One region of the Cyanobacterium aponinum PCC 10605 genome, then DNA from elsewhere that is predicted to be linked to it. Evidence: predicted binding sites of a transcription regulator. Region 1 holds the regulator's gene; each other region holds the start of a gene.
The links. Region 1 encodes NtcA, which controls nitrogen genes in cyanobacteria. Its sites were predicted from a motif close to TTTGTANCNNNNGNTACAAA; they were not measured.

Region 1 (5,422 bases):
AAAATTAACAGATTTTGACAAAGAAAAGAAATAATGGGCAATAAAAAAACTTTAATTCAGATTATAACCATTTATATCTTATTAATAATAATTGCCCTAGCAATGTTATTTCCGTTATTTTGGTTGTTAAGTACCTCTTTTAAGTCTGCAGGAGAAGATATTTTTGCATTTCCTCCTCAATTTATTCCGCAACAATTTACCCTTGAAAATTTTGTTTTAGTTTGGCAAAATTACCCCTTTGGTAAGTATTTATTAAATAGTAGTATTAGTGCGGTTTTAACTGTTAGTTTAAACTTATTATTTTGTGCTTTAGCCGCTTATCCTTTAGCCAGATTAGAATTTAAAGGTAGAGATTTTATTTTTGTCTTAATCGTGGCAACTATCATGATTCCTTTTCAAATCGTGATGATTCCCCTATATATTTTTGCTGTTAATCTAGGTCTAAAAAATAACTATTTAGGTTTGATTTTGCCACAAATTACCTCGGCTTTCGGTATATTTTTACTAAGACAAGCATTTCAGGGAGTACCAAAAGAGTTAGAAGAAGCAGGAAGAATGGACGGTTGTAGTGAATTGGGTATTTGGTGGCATATTATGTTACCTGCGATTCGCCCTGCAATTATTACCCTTGCTATCTTTGTTTTTATTGGTTCTTGGAGTGATTTTCTCTGGCCTCTTATTATCCTCGATCGCCCCGACTACTATACTTTACCATTAGGAGTTGCATCTTTAGCTAGTTCTTTGGACTTAAATTGGCGTTTTATTGCCGCAGGTTCGATTATTTCCTTAGTTCCAGTTTTAGTTTTATTTATTACTTTACAACATTATATTATTCCTAGTGATGCCAATACGGGAGTGAAGGGATAAAGAGTAATTAGGAGTTATATTAGTTCAGATTGCGGAGTTAAAGTTAATAGATTTCTTGCAGAAATCAGGTAACAGGCAACGATAAAAAATGTCTCTATTACTTTGAGTATGTAAATTATTGGTTAGGAAAAGGTTGCAGGTGGCAGGTTTGACAGTTAAATAAAAAATAGAAAAAAAGACAGTTAATTAATAGTAAATAGCTCATAATGAATAGATTTCAATTAAGAATAAAGAAAAAGTAGTGACACACTAGATAAAAAAAGAAGAATGAAAATAGTTAACTCCTAATTTTAATGCCTGATACCTGAAACCAGAAACCTACCTAACATTATTGATATTATTACGTCGAATTGAGGTTTTTTTATGCGTGCAGATAACATACAATTACCATTAATACCCATTATTAATGAATTAATTATTAATAACCCGAATACTATCTCTTTAGGGCAAGGAGTTGTATTTTATCCCCCTCCAGATGAGACTTTCAAAGAGATTGATAAATTTGCCGGTAATCCTCAAAATAATTTATATCAATCTATCAATGGTATCAATAAATTATTAGAAGAAATAGAAACTAAATTAGCTCAAGATAATCAGATTAACTATAGTCAAAATAGGTCATCTATTTTCGTAACTGCAGGGTCAAATATGGCGTTTATGAATGCAGTTTTAGCTATCACTAATCCAGAAGATGAAATAATTATTTTAGCCCCTTATTATTTTAATCATGAAATGGCGATTAGATTGGCTAATTGTAAACCCATAATTGTCGATACAAATAATCAATATCAACCAGATATAGATCAAATTATTAATGCCATAACACCAAAAACAAAAGCAATTGTAACCATTTCTCCTAATAATCCCACAGGGGTTGTTTACTCAAAAAAAGACTTATTAGCTATTAATATAATATGTAAGGAAAAAGGAATTTATCATATCAGTGATGAGGCTTATGAGTATTTTACTTACAATGGAATTAAACATTATTCTCCCGCCTCTTTTGTAGATAGTGATAATCACACAATTTCTTTATTCAGTTTATCGAAAGCCTATGGTTTTGCTAGTTGGAGAATTGGCTATATGGTGATTCCAAAACATTTAGAAATGGCTGTTAAAAAAATTCAAGATACCATTCTAATTTGTCCTCCTGTCATTTCCCAATATGGTGCTTATGGTGCTTTAAAAATTGGCAAAAATTATTGTCAAAAATACTTACTAGAAATAAATAAAGTTAGAGAAAAAATGCTTGATTCTTTAGCAAAAATTTCTAATATTTGTGAAGTGAGTAAATCTGATGGGGCATTTTATTTGTTTTTAAAAATTAAGAGCGATATGAATTCTTTTGAATTAACAAAAAAACTCATTGAAAATTATCGAGTGGCGGTAATTCCCGGAACAACTTTTGGTGTAGAAAATAAGTGTTGTTTAAGGGTTGCCTATGGAGCGTTAAATTATGATACTGCATCTATAGGTATTAATAGATTGGTGGAAGGTTTATCACAACTTATCGAGGTTTAAAGCGGGGGAGAAAGCAAAGTTAAAAGGGCAATGGGCAATAATTTGAGTTCGGAGTTAAGATAAAAAAGAAATTTCCCTCTTTTTATCCCCTCTCTCAAAGCAGGGCTGTTTCAAAGTAAAAAATTAGGTTAACTGAGATTAAGTAAGAGTAAGAGATATAAGGATTTTTTTCTATTAGTTAAAACTTTATGAACAAAAATCCCCCCATCTCCCTCTCCCCCTATCTCCCAATCCCCTAACACTCTAACTCAATACTTACTCTGTCATGCCCATAATTTCATAACCTGCATCCACATAAATAATTTGTCCTGTAATACCACTAGCTAGGTCACTACATAAAAAAGCGGCGGTATTCCCTACTTCAGTTTGAGTAACAGTGCGTCTGAGGGGTGCAACTTTTTCCACGTGGTGAATCATATCAAGAATTCCTCCTACTGCAGAAGAGGCAAGAGTGCGAATGGGGCCTGCAGAAATCGCATTTACTCGCACATTCATAGGGCCTAATTCGGAGGCTAAATAACGAACACTCATTTCTAAGGCGGATTTAGCAACACCCATGACATTATAGTTAGGGATAACTTTTACACCCCCAAGATAGCTAAGGGTTAAGATACTACTACCTTCACGAAATAAGGGTTTCGCTGATTGCACTAAACGGGTTAGTGAATAGGCGCTGACATCTAAGGCTGTTTGAAAACCATTACGAGAAGTATTACTAAATTCTCCCGATAGGTCTTCTTTCTGCGCAAAGGCTAGGCAATGAATTAAAATGTCTATATGACCCCATTGGTCTTTGATTTGATCGAAGGTAGAATCTATTTGAGCATCATCTTGCACATTGCAAGGAAGAAAAACACTGGGGTTTAAAGGTTCTACTAAATCTCCAACTTTTTTCTCGAAACGTCCTTTTTCATCGGGTAAATAGGTAACACCAATATTTGCACCGGCTTTATGTAGTTGTTGAGCAATACCCCAAGCAATAGATTTATTGTTAGCAATACCTGTTACTAAGGCGTTTTTTCCTGTCAAATCTAACATATTCTTGATTTTGAATCTAATTTTCTGTAATTTAAGGACAATTATTCGCTAAACTGATCAAGTTATAGACGGTTTTCTCGTTATTCCTATTTTCTTATAGAAAGGGTCGTTTATCGAGCCATTTTTAATTTTATTTTTAAGTTAATTATCCCTATGCAATCATTGTCTATGTCTGAACAACCCTTAGCTTCAGTTTTTCGTCAAATTGGGGCGGGAATTTATACCCCTGTGGTGGAAAAATTTGAACGAGGTAAAACAATTTTTTTTCCGGGTGACCCTGCGGAAAGAGTATATTTTTTAATGAAAGGTGCTGTCAAGTTGTCACGGGTTTATGAGGCAGGGGAAGAGATTACCGTGGCTTTGTTGCGAGAAAATAGTGTTTTTGGGGTCTTGTCTTTGATTACTGGGCAAAAATCCGATCGCTTCTATCATGCGGTGGCTTTTACTCCTGTGGAATTACTTTCCGCTCCTATCGAGCATTTTCAGCGTTCTTTAAAAGAAAATCCTGAGTTGTCTCGATTGATGTTACAAGGCTTATCGTCTCGCATATTGCAAACAGAGATGATGATTGAAACTTTAGCTCATCGTGATATGGCTTCTCGTTTAGTTAGTTTTTTATTGATTCTTTGTCGAGATTTTGGTATTCCTAGCCCTAGCGGTATTACTATTGATTTAAAATTATCTCATCAGGCGATCGCAGAGGCTATTGGTTCAACACGGGTAACGGTGACTCGTTTATTAGGAGAATTAAGACAAGAAAATTTAATTACTATCAATAAGAAAAAAATCACAGTACATAATCCTGTTGCCCTTAGTCAGCAATTTGCATAAGTTTTTCCTCTATTTCCTCCCACCTCTACTAACAAAAAATAATCATTTTTTTGATTTTTAACTACACAAATTATTAACTAATGACTAGCGCTTATATTTTAATCATAGCGATGTTACTTTTGGGGGGACTAATCGCAGCATTGGGCGATCGCATTGGTACAAGGGTTGGAAAAGCAAGATTAAGACTCTTTCAATTAAGACCCAAACAAACTGCTGTTTTAATTACCATCGGTACAGGAACATTAATTTCTGCTTCTACTTTAATTATTTTATTTAGTTTAAGTGCATCTTTGCGTCAGGGGGTTTTTCAACTAGATGAAATTCTCAAAAAAAGACGAGAAATTACTCAACAATTAGATACGGTAAAAGCGGAAAAAGAAAGGGTAGAAGAAGCTCTGCTAGAGGCTAAAAATAGACAAAACACTGTCTTAAATCAGTTGAATGTTAAAGAAAATGAATTGTCAACAACTCAAAAAAAAGTTAGAGAAATTCAAAGTAGAACAGAAAAACTAAGAAAAGAAGTAGAAAGAATTATTAAAGAAAAAGAAGATTTATTAATAGAAAAAGATGAAATTCAACAACAGAGCTTAAAGTTAGAACAATCCATCGCCCAAAGAGATCAAGAATTACGAGAAAAACAAGGACAAATTGAACAGCAAGAGGCAATTTTACAACAACAACAAATCAGCCTTGAACAGTTAAAAAATAGACAAAAACAGTTAGAATCAGAAATAAGTAGCCGAGATGAGCAAATAGTAGAACTCGATCGCCTCATTTCTCAAACGGATGATATATTAGATGCAAAAGAGCGGGAATTAGCTTCTTTAGAAGGTCAACTGGAATTTTACCGCCAAGAAGTGGAAATTCTCGAACAATACTACCAAACTTATCAAGATTTAAGAGAAAGACCCATTGCTGTTATTAAAGGACAAGTATTAAGCGTTACTTTGGTACAAATCAAAAAAGATACAGACATCAGCGAGTTAGTGGATGCTATTTTAAGTCAAGCCAATCGCAATGTGATGCAGATTATTGGTTATGGTAATCAGCCCCCCAAAGAAAGGTTTGTACAGATAACTAGGGGGCAAGTAGAACAGATGAAACAACAATTAGCCAATCCGGGGCAATATTTAGTGAGAATTTTATCGGCTGGTAATTATGTGCA
Region 2 (5,422 bases), 260 kb from region 1:
CCTGTTTCTGAAGGACCTAAATCCATATGAGTGAGAAATTCGTAATTCCCACTATCATTCATACCTAGGAAAGTTAACCCAGAAAAACCGCCTAAACGAATATCTCCTCTAGTTTGAGAAGTTCCAATAATGGGTAATTCTGATTCTTCAAAAAATGCTGTTTCTAAATTGGGTGAAGCATTATAGTTTTTGAATCCTAAAGGTACAATACCAGAAACAGTACCAGTGGTAACATCTACAACTGCTAAAGCATTATTTTCTTGTAGTGTGACGTATGCAGTTTGAGAGTCAGCAGAAAAAGCAATATATTCAGGTTCTAAATCTTGAGAAACACTGGCATTTAAACCAAAAATGCGTACTCCCTGTGCGACTAAAGCATCTTTTTGACTGTCGAAAGCATTAAAATTAGCATTGGTAACAGAAGCATTTTCCACTCCTGTGCTTATATCAATAATACTAATTGAACCTTCAGGGTCAACGCTATAATCATCATTAGCCTCTCCCTCATTAGCGGTTAATACTTTCATTCCGTCTGGGGTGAATGTCACCATGTCAGGTAATGCCCCAACAGTTACGGTATTAACGGGATTAACAGGGTTACTGAAATCACTATCGCTATTAAAGAAAGCAACACTACCGTTGTCGGTTTTTATATTAGCCTCGATCGCGATCGCAACTATACCATTTTTAACGGCAACACTGTTTGCGACTCCTCCTAAAGCTGAAGCGTCTATTTCCCCGATTTTAACGGGGTTATTAGGGTTGGAAAGGTCTAAAACATCAACGGTGACAGCTTCGGCATTTACTACGAATAGACGGTTAGTAGAGGGATCAAACGCTGGGATTTCCGCCGCACCCTCATCAAACTGTCCTGTAGCATAAGTTCCTATCAAATTTAGATTAATTGTCATAAATATCCTTAATCTTGGTACTGAGGATTTATCAAAACCTTAATTTTTGCAAGGTAGATCACCCTATAGAGTAACCAGAAGATATTAAGTAAAAGTTAATAGATAGTTAAGACATGGATAAATTCACGAGGAAAATAATTAAAAAACAAACAATGGCAGTAAAAATCAAAATTTATGGGGCTAATCTCCTAATTTCCCAATCATTATTATCTAATTTTGTATAGTAGAAGCGATCGTGAAGTCTATTTTCTCGTCCTTGCCAAAACTCAAAACTATTCGGCACTACCCGATAACCTCCCCAAGAAGCTGGAAGGGGAATTTCTTGATTATGAAATTTCTGTTTAATTTCCTCAAACTGTAACTCCAATATTTTTCGAGAAGAAATTATACTACTTTGTTGAGAACACCATGCACCAATTTGACTGCCACGAGGACGAGTTGTAAAGTATTTCAGTGATTCCATAGTGGAAATTTTATCAGCACTGCCACAAATTTGTACTTGACGCTGTAAACCTATCCAAAAAAACAATAGAGAAACTCGATTATTACCATTAATTTGAAGGGCTTTCCTACTTCCATAGTTGGTAAAAAAAACAAATCCCCTTCTATCAAAATATTTTAACAGGACAATTCTTTGCGTTGGTTGTCCTTCTGGGGAAACAGTTGCTAAATTCATAGCATTAGGTTCGGGCAAATTAGCATCACAGGCTTGTTGAAACCATAATTCAAATTGTTTAAAAGGATCTTCTTGTAGTTGTTTTCTTTGTAAACCATTGAGGGTATATTCGTTTCTTAAGTTTGCAAGATCCATGATATTTTATAACAAAACTTTCTCTTAATCCCATTATCTCACTAATGCAGAATAAGGGGCAAAGCTAGGCAGGGCTGATTCATTCTAAAATTTTCTGGTTAAGGCAGGGAATAGGCAAAAGGCAAAGGTAAATAGTCGATAGTTAACCTGAGTTCGGGATAAATTTTCATCTATGAATGATGGAGAAAAAGGCAAAGGGCAAGAGGCAAGAGGCAAGAGGCGAACCCCCCTTTATCCCCCCTCTCGAGGGGGGAGGGCAAAGGAAAAATTAAGAATTAGGAATTAAAAACCCCGAACACTCATTATTTGTTACTCATTACTCGTTATTTATTACTTTCTCTCAACACCTGCTGTTCCTGCAACCTGAAACCTGACACCTACCCTTATCCAATATTTTTAAACCGAACTGAGGTTAGTTAATAACTTCTTCCTGAACGGGCCAATGGCCATTCGCCCCTAATTCCTAAGCCTCCATCTCTGATAGATGCAAAAAACGAATTAAAATTATGTGCAAAAAGAAAATGTGTCTTTATTTAGTAGTCAAAGTTACAAAATCTTAAGAATCAAATTAATAATGTATTGGGCAGTTAAGTATATAAGTCTTTAAATATTTATTTGTATTCAATATATTAACCGAGGACAAATTATGGTTGTTGCTGTAAATACCACCACCACAAAAAAAGTGAAACTAAATAAAATTGAAAAAGTAAAAGAAGCAAAACACGGTTTGGATGTTAAGGAAGAAATAGAAAAGTTTGCTCAAATGGGTTGGGAAGCAATGGATGAAGATGACCTCATTGTTCGTTTAAAGTGGTTGGGGATTTTTTTTCGCCCAGTAACTCCGGGGAAATTTATGCTTAGGTTACGCACTCCTAATGGTATTCTCAACAGCCAACAATTACGCACTTTTGCGGAAATTATTGAACGTTATGGGGAGGATGGAAAAGCTGATATTACTACCCGTCAAAATATTCAATTAAGGGGAGTTCATTTACAGGATATACCAGATATTTTTCGTAAATTGGAAGCGGTGGGCATGACATCGATTCAGTCAGGAATGGATAATGTGCGTAATTTAACGGGTTCTCCTGTTGCTGGAATTGACCCTCATGAGTTAATTGACACCAGAGAATTAAATCAAAAATTACAGGATTTGATTACTAACCATGGACAGGGTAGTTATGAGTTTAGTAGTCTCCCTCGTAAATTAAACATTGCGATCGAAGGTAGTAAAGATAATTCTATTCACGCTGAATTGAATGATATAGCATTTTTACCCGCCTATAAAGATGGTGAATTAGGTTTTAATGTTGTGGTGGGGGGTTACTTATCCGCTCAAAGGTGCGCAGAGTCTATTCCTATGGATGTTTGGGTAAGACCTAATGAAGAAGTATTGAAATTATGCGCGGCTATTCTTAGTGTTTATAGTGAGTGTGCATTGGAAGAAGGTTTGAGGGAAAATAGAGCAAAAGCCCGTTTAATGTGGTTAATTGATAAATGGGGTATGAATCGTTTTCGCATTGAAGTGGAGAAAAAACTAGGACAATCCTTACAATTTGCCGCCCCGAAAGATGAAATTACCTTAGAAAAAAGAGATCATTTAGGGGTTAATCCTCAAAAGCAAGAGGGTTATAGTTATATCGGTATTCATATTCCTGTTGGGCATTTAGATGCGGAGGGTTTATTTGAAATTGCTCGTTTAGCGGATGTTTATGGTAACGGAGAAATTCGGGCAACAGTGGAACAAAATTTTATTATTCCTTTTGTAGCCAATGACAGGGTAGAGGCATTTCTTGCTGAACCAATTTTAGAACGCTATCGAGTTAATCCTACACCTTTAAGCCGTTCTGTAATTTCGTGTACAGGGGCTCGTTATTGTAATTTTGCCTTGGTAGAAACTAAGCAAAGAGCGGTGAAACTAGCCACAGAATTAGATAATGAACTAAATATTCCCTCTAAAGTCAGAATTCATTGGACAGGTTGTCCTAACTCTTGCGGACAGGCTCAAGCAGGGGACATTGGCTTAATGGGTACTAAAGCGAAAAAAGATGGGCAGGTGGTAGAGGGTGTTAACTTATTTATGGGGGGAAAAGTGGGCAAGGATGCTCATTTAGGCAGTCTCAAACAAAAAAGTATTCCCTGTGATGATTTAAAATCCGTTTTGAAGGAAATTTTAATTAATGAATTTGGGGCAACGGTTAAATAATTTAGCTTGAACTCGATATAAAATTGTTTACTGAAGGAGAGAAAATTAAGCGGGTAAAAGTATTTATAATTGAGATAAACTACATTTGAATTAATTTTTGTAATTTGTTCCTAAGATTAATTATTTTTTTGATGATCAAGTTTTATTGGTTATGAGCCTCAATGTCTTATTTTTCAATATTTCTTTTCTCGAACTTAAGTGATTATCGATCTCAATTCCTTATTTTTTAGTAATTTTCTCCTTGAACTCAAGTAATTTAGAAAGTAAAAAATTGTGTGTATTTAATTAATCAGTTTCTTAACTTATTTCTCTTTATTTGAAGTTATCAAAATTCAATTTGGCTTAAACTAAAATTTGTCGTTAAGTTTTGTAAAGTTCTGATGAGCTTTACATTTTTTTTGTTTTAGGATTACGTTTAGGTAATCAAACTATATTTTATTTAAAAAGTATTTTCTTGCGAAATTTCAGTATAAAACTTGAATAATTAATACTTTTAACAATTGATAATACTTTGGTTACTATTTTTACTAGAAGAAAGTTAAACTCTTTTTCTTCTAAGATTATTGTGTGTTTATAGACAATTTTTGTGTACATATAATCTCAAAAAGAAATTAAAAAAAGACTTTTTTTGCTGTGGGGGCGACAAGGGAGCGGGAAGTATTGATGATAAAAGGATTTCAATGTTAAAGTTCTCGCAAAATTAGATATTCTGGAGCAAAATATTATCTTTGCCTGAAAAAATGTTTCAACTTCCTAATATTTATCAACAACATTTAAAGAATCAATTTAATTTACCTCAATATTTAACCCTTTATCTGCTACTCAATCTACTTCAGAATCTCAAAACTATTCGACTAGAAGAAATAGCTCGACGTTTTCCTTATCCTATTAAATTACGAAGCAGAGTTAAGAAATTACAGAGATTTTTAAGTTTAAAACAATGGAATATTAACAAAGTTTGGTTTCCCATTATTAAACAGTGGATATTGCAACAATGGCACAGGAAAACAATCATTTATTTAGTCATTGATAGAACTCAGTGGGGTGTAATTAATCTACTAATGGTAAGTTTAATTTATCATCATCGAGCTATTCCGATTTATTTTCAACTCCTAAATAAAAAAGGTAGTAGCAATTTTCAAGAACAAAAAGAAGTACTAGCTCCTAGTTTAAACTTATTAAAAGACTATAAAATTGTAGTTTTAGGAGATAGAGAATTTTGCTCTGTGGACTTAGCCAAATGGTTACTATATCAAGGTAAGGTTTATTTTGCTCTACGTTTAAAAAAGAACGAATACATACAAATATCAGAAATTTGGACTCAGCTAAATGAATTATATTTATGTCCGGGTATGTCTTGTTATTATCAAGGGGTAAAAGTAACCAAAAGTAAAGGATTTACAGGAGCAAGTTTAGTAGGAAAATGGCGAAGAAAATATCGTCATAAATCTAGTAAAGAGCCGTGGTTTTTGTTAACAAATTTAAAAAGTTTAC
Region 3 (5,422 bases), 340 kb from region 1:
CAATTAAGGGAAATTTTAGCAATATTTATGATAGTATATTATAGCCTGATGTTCGTAGTTTTATAACAAAATAATCTCAGTTAATTTAATTAAAATATCGTCTTATGTCTTCCTCACAGTGGTCTTATTTACTAAAAAACTCAGGAGTTTGGTTAGGCTCGTTCAGTCAGTTTTCTCCTCACGGTAAATTACTCAAAGAGACTTCCAGTAAATTAACTCTCGGTAGTGATGATGGTAAAACCATTAGATTTACTCTGGCTAGAGATGGAAACCCTAATCCTGTAGTCAATGAATTTAGTAGCCTGAATCGTAATATATTTTTATTTGAAGATGGTCATTTTGCCAAAGGCTCTCAACAGTTTAGTCCTTTTTCCGTTTTCGGGGCAGAATATGGTTATGTAAGGTGCGATCGCCGTTGTAGATTAGTACAATTGTTTGATAAAGATAGTAATTTCGACTCTGTTACTCTTATTCGAGAATTTCGGGAGGGAGGAGAAGGAATAGAGAGGGAGCATCTTACCATTGAACAACTAGAAGGAGAATGGCGAGGAGAAGCGCTAACATTATATCCAGACTGGCGTAATAGTGAACCATATCAAACTCAATTAACTTTAAAACGAGAAGGAAACACTCTCAAACAAACCCTAAAAACCCCTTTTATGAACTATTCTTCTGAAGGCACTATCAATGATAACATCATTACATTTAATCAGGGAAATAAAGAAAATCGAGTTTTGCTTTTGCCCGATGGTGCATCTTCTACCACTCCTGTAAAAATTGAAAATCGTCAAAGTTTCTTTCTTGAATTTGGTTGGTTAGTAGAAACGAATATGAGATTACGTTTAATTAGACAATATGATGATCAAGGAAGATGGGTTAGTATCACTTTGGTACGGGAAATTAAGTCCTGATTAGGGGATAAGGGGATAGGGAGAGAGGGAGAAACAAGTAATGAGTTAGGAGTTAGGAGTTAGGTAGGGGCGAATGGCCATTCGCCCGTACATTAGAAGTTATTAATTATCAACTATTTACCTTTGCCCTTTTTTAATTAACTTGAGTTTTGGATAAGCTGAAAGCATTATTTTCTCGTAGTCAGAAAACCTTATAGCTTCTTAGAAATAACGATAAAATTGCTTTAATCCGAACTGACTTAAACAAGGGGCTTAAGCCCCTTGCTAAAAACCCCTACCACCTGCAACCTGACACCTGACACCTAACCTTATCGGATATTCTTAAACCGAACTGAAGTTAATTAATAATTGTCAATTCTCCCTTGCCTTTTGTCTCTTGCTTGATTTCTGTAGGAATTTGATTAACTTTAATTAAATTGACGGCACAAGCTTTTAATTCTGGCTGTTTGGAAATAGGACAAGAATGGGGATGGGTTAGGCTATTGGCTTCGGCATTTTCTGCCCAGAGAAAACCCCAGTGCATGGGTGCAAAAACGGTGGAAGGTGCGATCGCACTTGTTATTTTCACTTTAAATTTAGCTTCTCCTCGAACAGATACAACTCTAACTAATTCACCATCTTCTAATTGATATTTACGAGCATCTTTGGGATGAATTTCGAGGAACGGCTCAGGGTGCATTTTTACTATTTTGTCAATTCTACCGGTGCGAGTCATAGTGTGCCAATGTCCATAAAGTCTGCCCACCGTTAAAACAAGGGGATAATCTGGGTTAGGAGGTTCGGCTAAACCTCGGCTATGGAAAGCGGCAAATTTTGCTCTGCCATCTTCGGTGTGAAAGTGCAAATCGGTGTAAAGTCTTCTACCATAACGATTTTCGGGATCGCTTCGGAGAGGAAAAGGCCACTGTATCGGACCATATTTTGATAACAACTCATGACTCAAACCAGACATGTCACAGGGGCGATCGCGCGTTGTTTTGACAAATTCTTGATATACTTGAGCAGAGTCTTTAAAACTGAAATACTTTTCAAATCCTAATCTTTTACCTACCTCCGCAAAAATTTCCCAATCCGCTTTTGCCTGAGAAGGAGCAGAACTACTAAAAGCAGGACTATAGGTTACAACCCGTTCTGAGTTAGTCATAGTACCCGCTTTTTCACTCCATTGGGTGGCAGGTAAGACTAAGTGAGCATAATAGGCGGTTTCTGTGGGATAATAAGCATCTTGATAGATAGTGAAAGGAGATTTTAACAGAGCTTGTTTTGTCCTTTCTAAATCGGGCATACTCACCGCAGGATTAGTGGCCGCAATCCACAATAAACCCACATCCCCATTTTCCAAACCCATAATCATTTCCCATACTGTTTTACCCACATTGGCGGAAATAGCCCCCGATGGTAATTGCCATATTTCTTCTAATTCCTGACGATGAAGGGGATTTTTGACACTGCGATAACCCGGGAGAATATGAGATAATCCTCCTGCCTCTCTTCCTCCCATGGCATTAGGTTGACCTGTCAGAGAAAAAGGGCCACATCCTGCTTTACCGATTGTAGCAGTCATCAAATGAAGATTAATTAAAGTTCTTACTTTTGCCGTTCCCTCAGAAGACTGGTTTAACCCCATCGACCACAAAGATAACACCTTTTCCGACTCTGCCCAATAACGGGCGGCAGTTTCTAAATCTTTAACTTCAATACCGCATTTATCGGCAACAATTTGAGGAGGATAATGACTAATTATCTGTGTATAGGCGGGGAAATCCCTTGTACATTCGTCAATAAAAAAAGTATCGATCGCACCCCACTGTAATAATAAATAAGCAATACCATTAAATAAATCAATATCTGTACCGGGTTTAATAGCTAAATGAAGATCCGCCGCTTCTGCGGTGGCTGTACGACGAGGATCAACCACAATCATCTTAACATGACGATTTTTCTTATGATATGCTCGTAAACGATTAAAAACGATGGGATGACATTCTGCGGTATTTGTTCCCACCAAAAAAGCACAGTCTGTTAATTCTAAATCCTCATAGTTACAAGGAGGACCATCCGCCCCAAAACTGCCCATATAACCTGAAACCGCCGAGGACATACATAAACGGGAATTGGCATCAAAATTATTTGTCCCTAAGCAACCTTTTAATAATTTTTGAGCAACATAATAATCTTCTGTTTGAAACTGCCCTGAGCCATACATACAAATACCATCAACTCCGATAGTTTTGCTCACTAACTGAATTTGTTTAACGATTAGGTTAAAGGCTTCTTCCCAATCAATTTGTCGAAAATCTTGCTGTAGTGTTTCTCTATATAAAGGATATTTAAGGCGATTTTTATTGATCGCTTCGGTTACCGTTGCTCCTTTCACACAAACTTTTCCTAAACTAGAAGGATGGGTGCGATCGCCCATTACTTTCCAAATGGGAGTACCCTCCGAATCTCTATTTGTCGCTTTTCCTTGAGAAGCAGGGGGCTGAACTTCTAAACCGCAACCAACACCGCAATAAGGGCAAACTGTGGTAACTTTTTCACTTATCATCTAGGACTAATCAATATATAAAACCTCGGATTTCGTGTGTTTAATCTTGTCACCAGATTTTGTTAAGAAATGTATCTTCTGATACGGAAGATCTAAAGTATTCTTTTTTCTGCATTTTATTTATGGTTATTTTGCATCTAAATTTGGCGTTGCTGATTTTAGATATGATTTTTCAATGGGCAATGGAAGAATAAAGAATGAAAATAGTTAACTCCTAATTCTTAATCCTATCTTTCCAACTCCTCACTTATTACTTATTACTTTCATAAAAAAACCTGTCTTTTTGAGACAGGAAAATTAATTATTTATTTAGTAAGCATTAAACCTTTTTTAGAATAATATTAGCCATTACTTTCTGATTCTAAAGCTGGTTTTTCCTCTGCTCCTAAACTAACTTTAAATACCTTATTTTTCTCGTCTTCAAGTTTTGGTAAAATTAACGTTAAGACACCGTCATTATATTCTGCTTTTACTTGGTCATTTTTGATCGGTAATGGTAAATTAATTGTGCGTTCAAATTTACCGTAATTAAACTCAGAAATGTAGTAACCAGTATCTTTATTTTCTTGTTGACGATGGTATTCACCACTTACCTTCACACTATCACGGGTAACACTGACATCAAGATCTTTTTTGTCAATTCCGGGTACTAAAACTTTAAGCATTAAACTATTGTCATTATCTAACAATTCTACTGCAGGTTTGAGAAATGAATTAGAAGTATCATCCCATGCAGTTATTTCATCTAGTAGTCGATTCATTTGACGATGTAAGCTATTAATTTCATACAAAGGATTAAAACGAACAATAGCCATACTTTTACCTCCTAACAAATTCTGTTTCAATTGATATTTATTTAATTTTAAATTGTTATTTTTATCTTGTCATATCCTTCTTATTTAATAGGGAGAGAAAACCGAAAATATCTAGGTATTGTTTTCCGTATTTTCCCTGATTTTAATCATTGCTTAATTATTTTCTTGCAAATCCATATGATAAACTTGGTCTATAAAATATCCATTCTTCTTTACATTGGTTAATATTCCTAAAATTTCATGAAATCACCCACCCTTTTAAAGCTAGAACAGCAATTTCTCAAAAGTTTGAGAACAGACAAAAATTCTCCTTGGTTAGAAAGTATTATTATTCCCGCTCATCAAAGAAACACAGAAGAGGTTTTAGACTTATACTTAAATAGGGCTAGAACGAGAACGATCGCACCTTTTCATGAGATATTTCCTGCCTGTGAAGCGATTATGGGATCAGAATTATTTGATCGCTTCGTCGATGATTTTTACCTTCATAGTCATTGTGATAATGTCACCGTTTTAGACTATGCCAATAGTTTTATGGATTATCTCACCGTAGTTAAACCAGAATTTTTCGAGCCTTTGATACCTACTATAGAAGAACAAACTATTGATTGGTCAAGACTATTAATTGATGTTGCTCTCACCGAATGGCGACTAAGAAGGGCAGAAACAGCCCCTACTTTAAGAAAAAATAATCCAGAGGAATTATTACACCGTCTCCGAGTAAAAAAACTTCATGGTTATCGCCCCAAATTAGAACATGGTACTCGCATTCCCTTTTCCTGTTATTGCTTAGTTCCCCTCACCAAAGCCCATAAATGCCCCATTGAACCCAGACACCTCATTGCAGGAGAAAGAAAGCCTTATTTGATTTGGCGCAAACCTGATAATCAAGTGGAAATAAGAACTATTAGCGAAGATGAAGCCCGTTTGTTAAGAAGTTGTAATGGACACTTAAGCGTTACTGCTATTCTTCAGGAAGAAACCCATTTTGGTTTTAGTCGAGAAGAAACCCTCGATCGCATCTCAGAAGCGATAAAATTAGGTTGGATAGTATCTCTATTTGACCCCATGAGTTATCAATAAACTTAAAAGGGCAAGAGGCAAAAGGCAAAGTTAAAAGGGCAATGGGCAAGGGGCAAGGGGCAAAG

Region 2: the regulator NtcA is predicted to act here: its motif matches at 2,256-2,275, upstream of CYAN10605_RS01500 (ferredoxin--nitrite reductase).
Region 3: the regulator NtcA is predicted to act here: its motif matches at 3,528-3,547, upstream of CYAN10605_RS16235 (molybdopterin oxidoreductase family protein).

What each region holds. Positions count from the first base shown of each region.
Region 1 covers NC_019776.1:115,060-120,481, forward strand. The annotation lists gene CYAN10605_RS00480 (carbohydrate ABC transporter permease) at 34-867, shown strand; gene CYAN10605_RS00485 (pyridoxal phosphate-dependent aminotransferase) at 1,231-2,388, shown strand; gene fabI (enoyl-ACP reductase FabI) at 2,644-3,426, opposite strand; gene ntcA (global nitrogen regulator NtcA) at 3,580-4,257, shown strand; gene CYAN10605_RS00500 (DUF3084 family protein) at 4,338-5,422, shown strand, end outside.
Region 2 covers NC_019776.1:372,060-377,481, forward strand. The annotation lists gene CYAN10605_RS19070 (choice-of-anchor I domain-containing protein) at 1-911, opposite strand, end outside; gene pdxH (pyridoxamine 5'-phosphate oxidase) at 1,084-1,722, opposite strand; gene CYAN10605_RS01500 (ferredoxin--nitrite reductase) at 2,369-3,928, shown strand; gene CYAN10605_RS01505 (IS4 family transposase) at 4,669-5,422, shown strand, end outside.
Region 3 covers NC_019776.1:3,884,302-3,889,723, reverse strand. The annotation lists gene CYAN10605_RS16240 (DUF3598 family protein) at 105-911, shown strand; gene CYAN10605_RS16235 (molybdopterin oxidoreductase family protein) at 1,249-3,456, opposite strand; gene CYAN10605_RS16230 (Hsp20/alpha crystallin family protein) at 3,801-4,274, opposite strand; gene CYAN10605_RS16225 (HvfC/BufC N-terminal domain-containing protein) at 4,515-5,357, shown strand.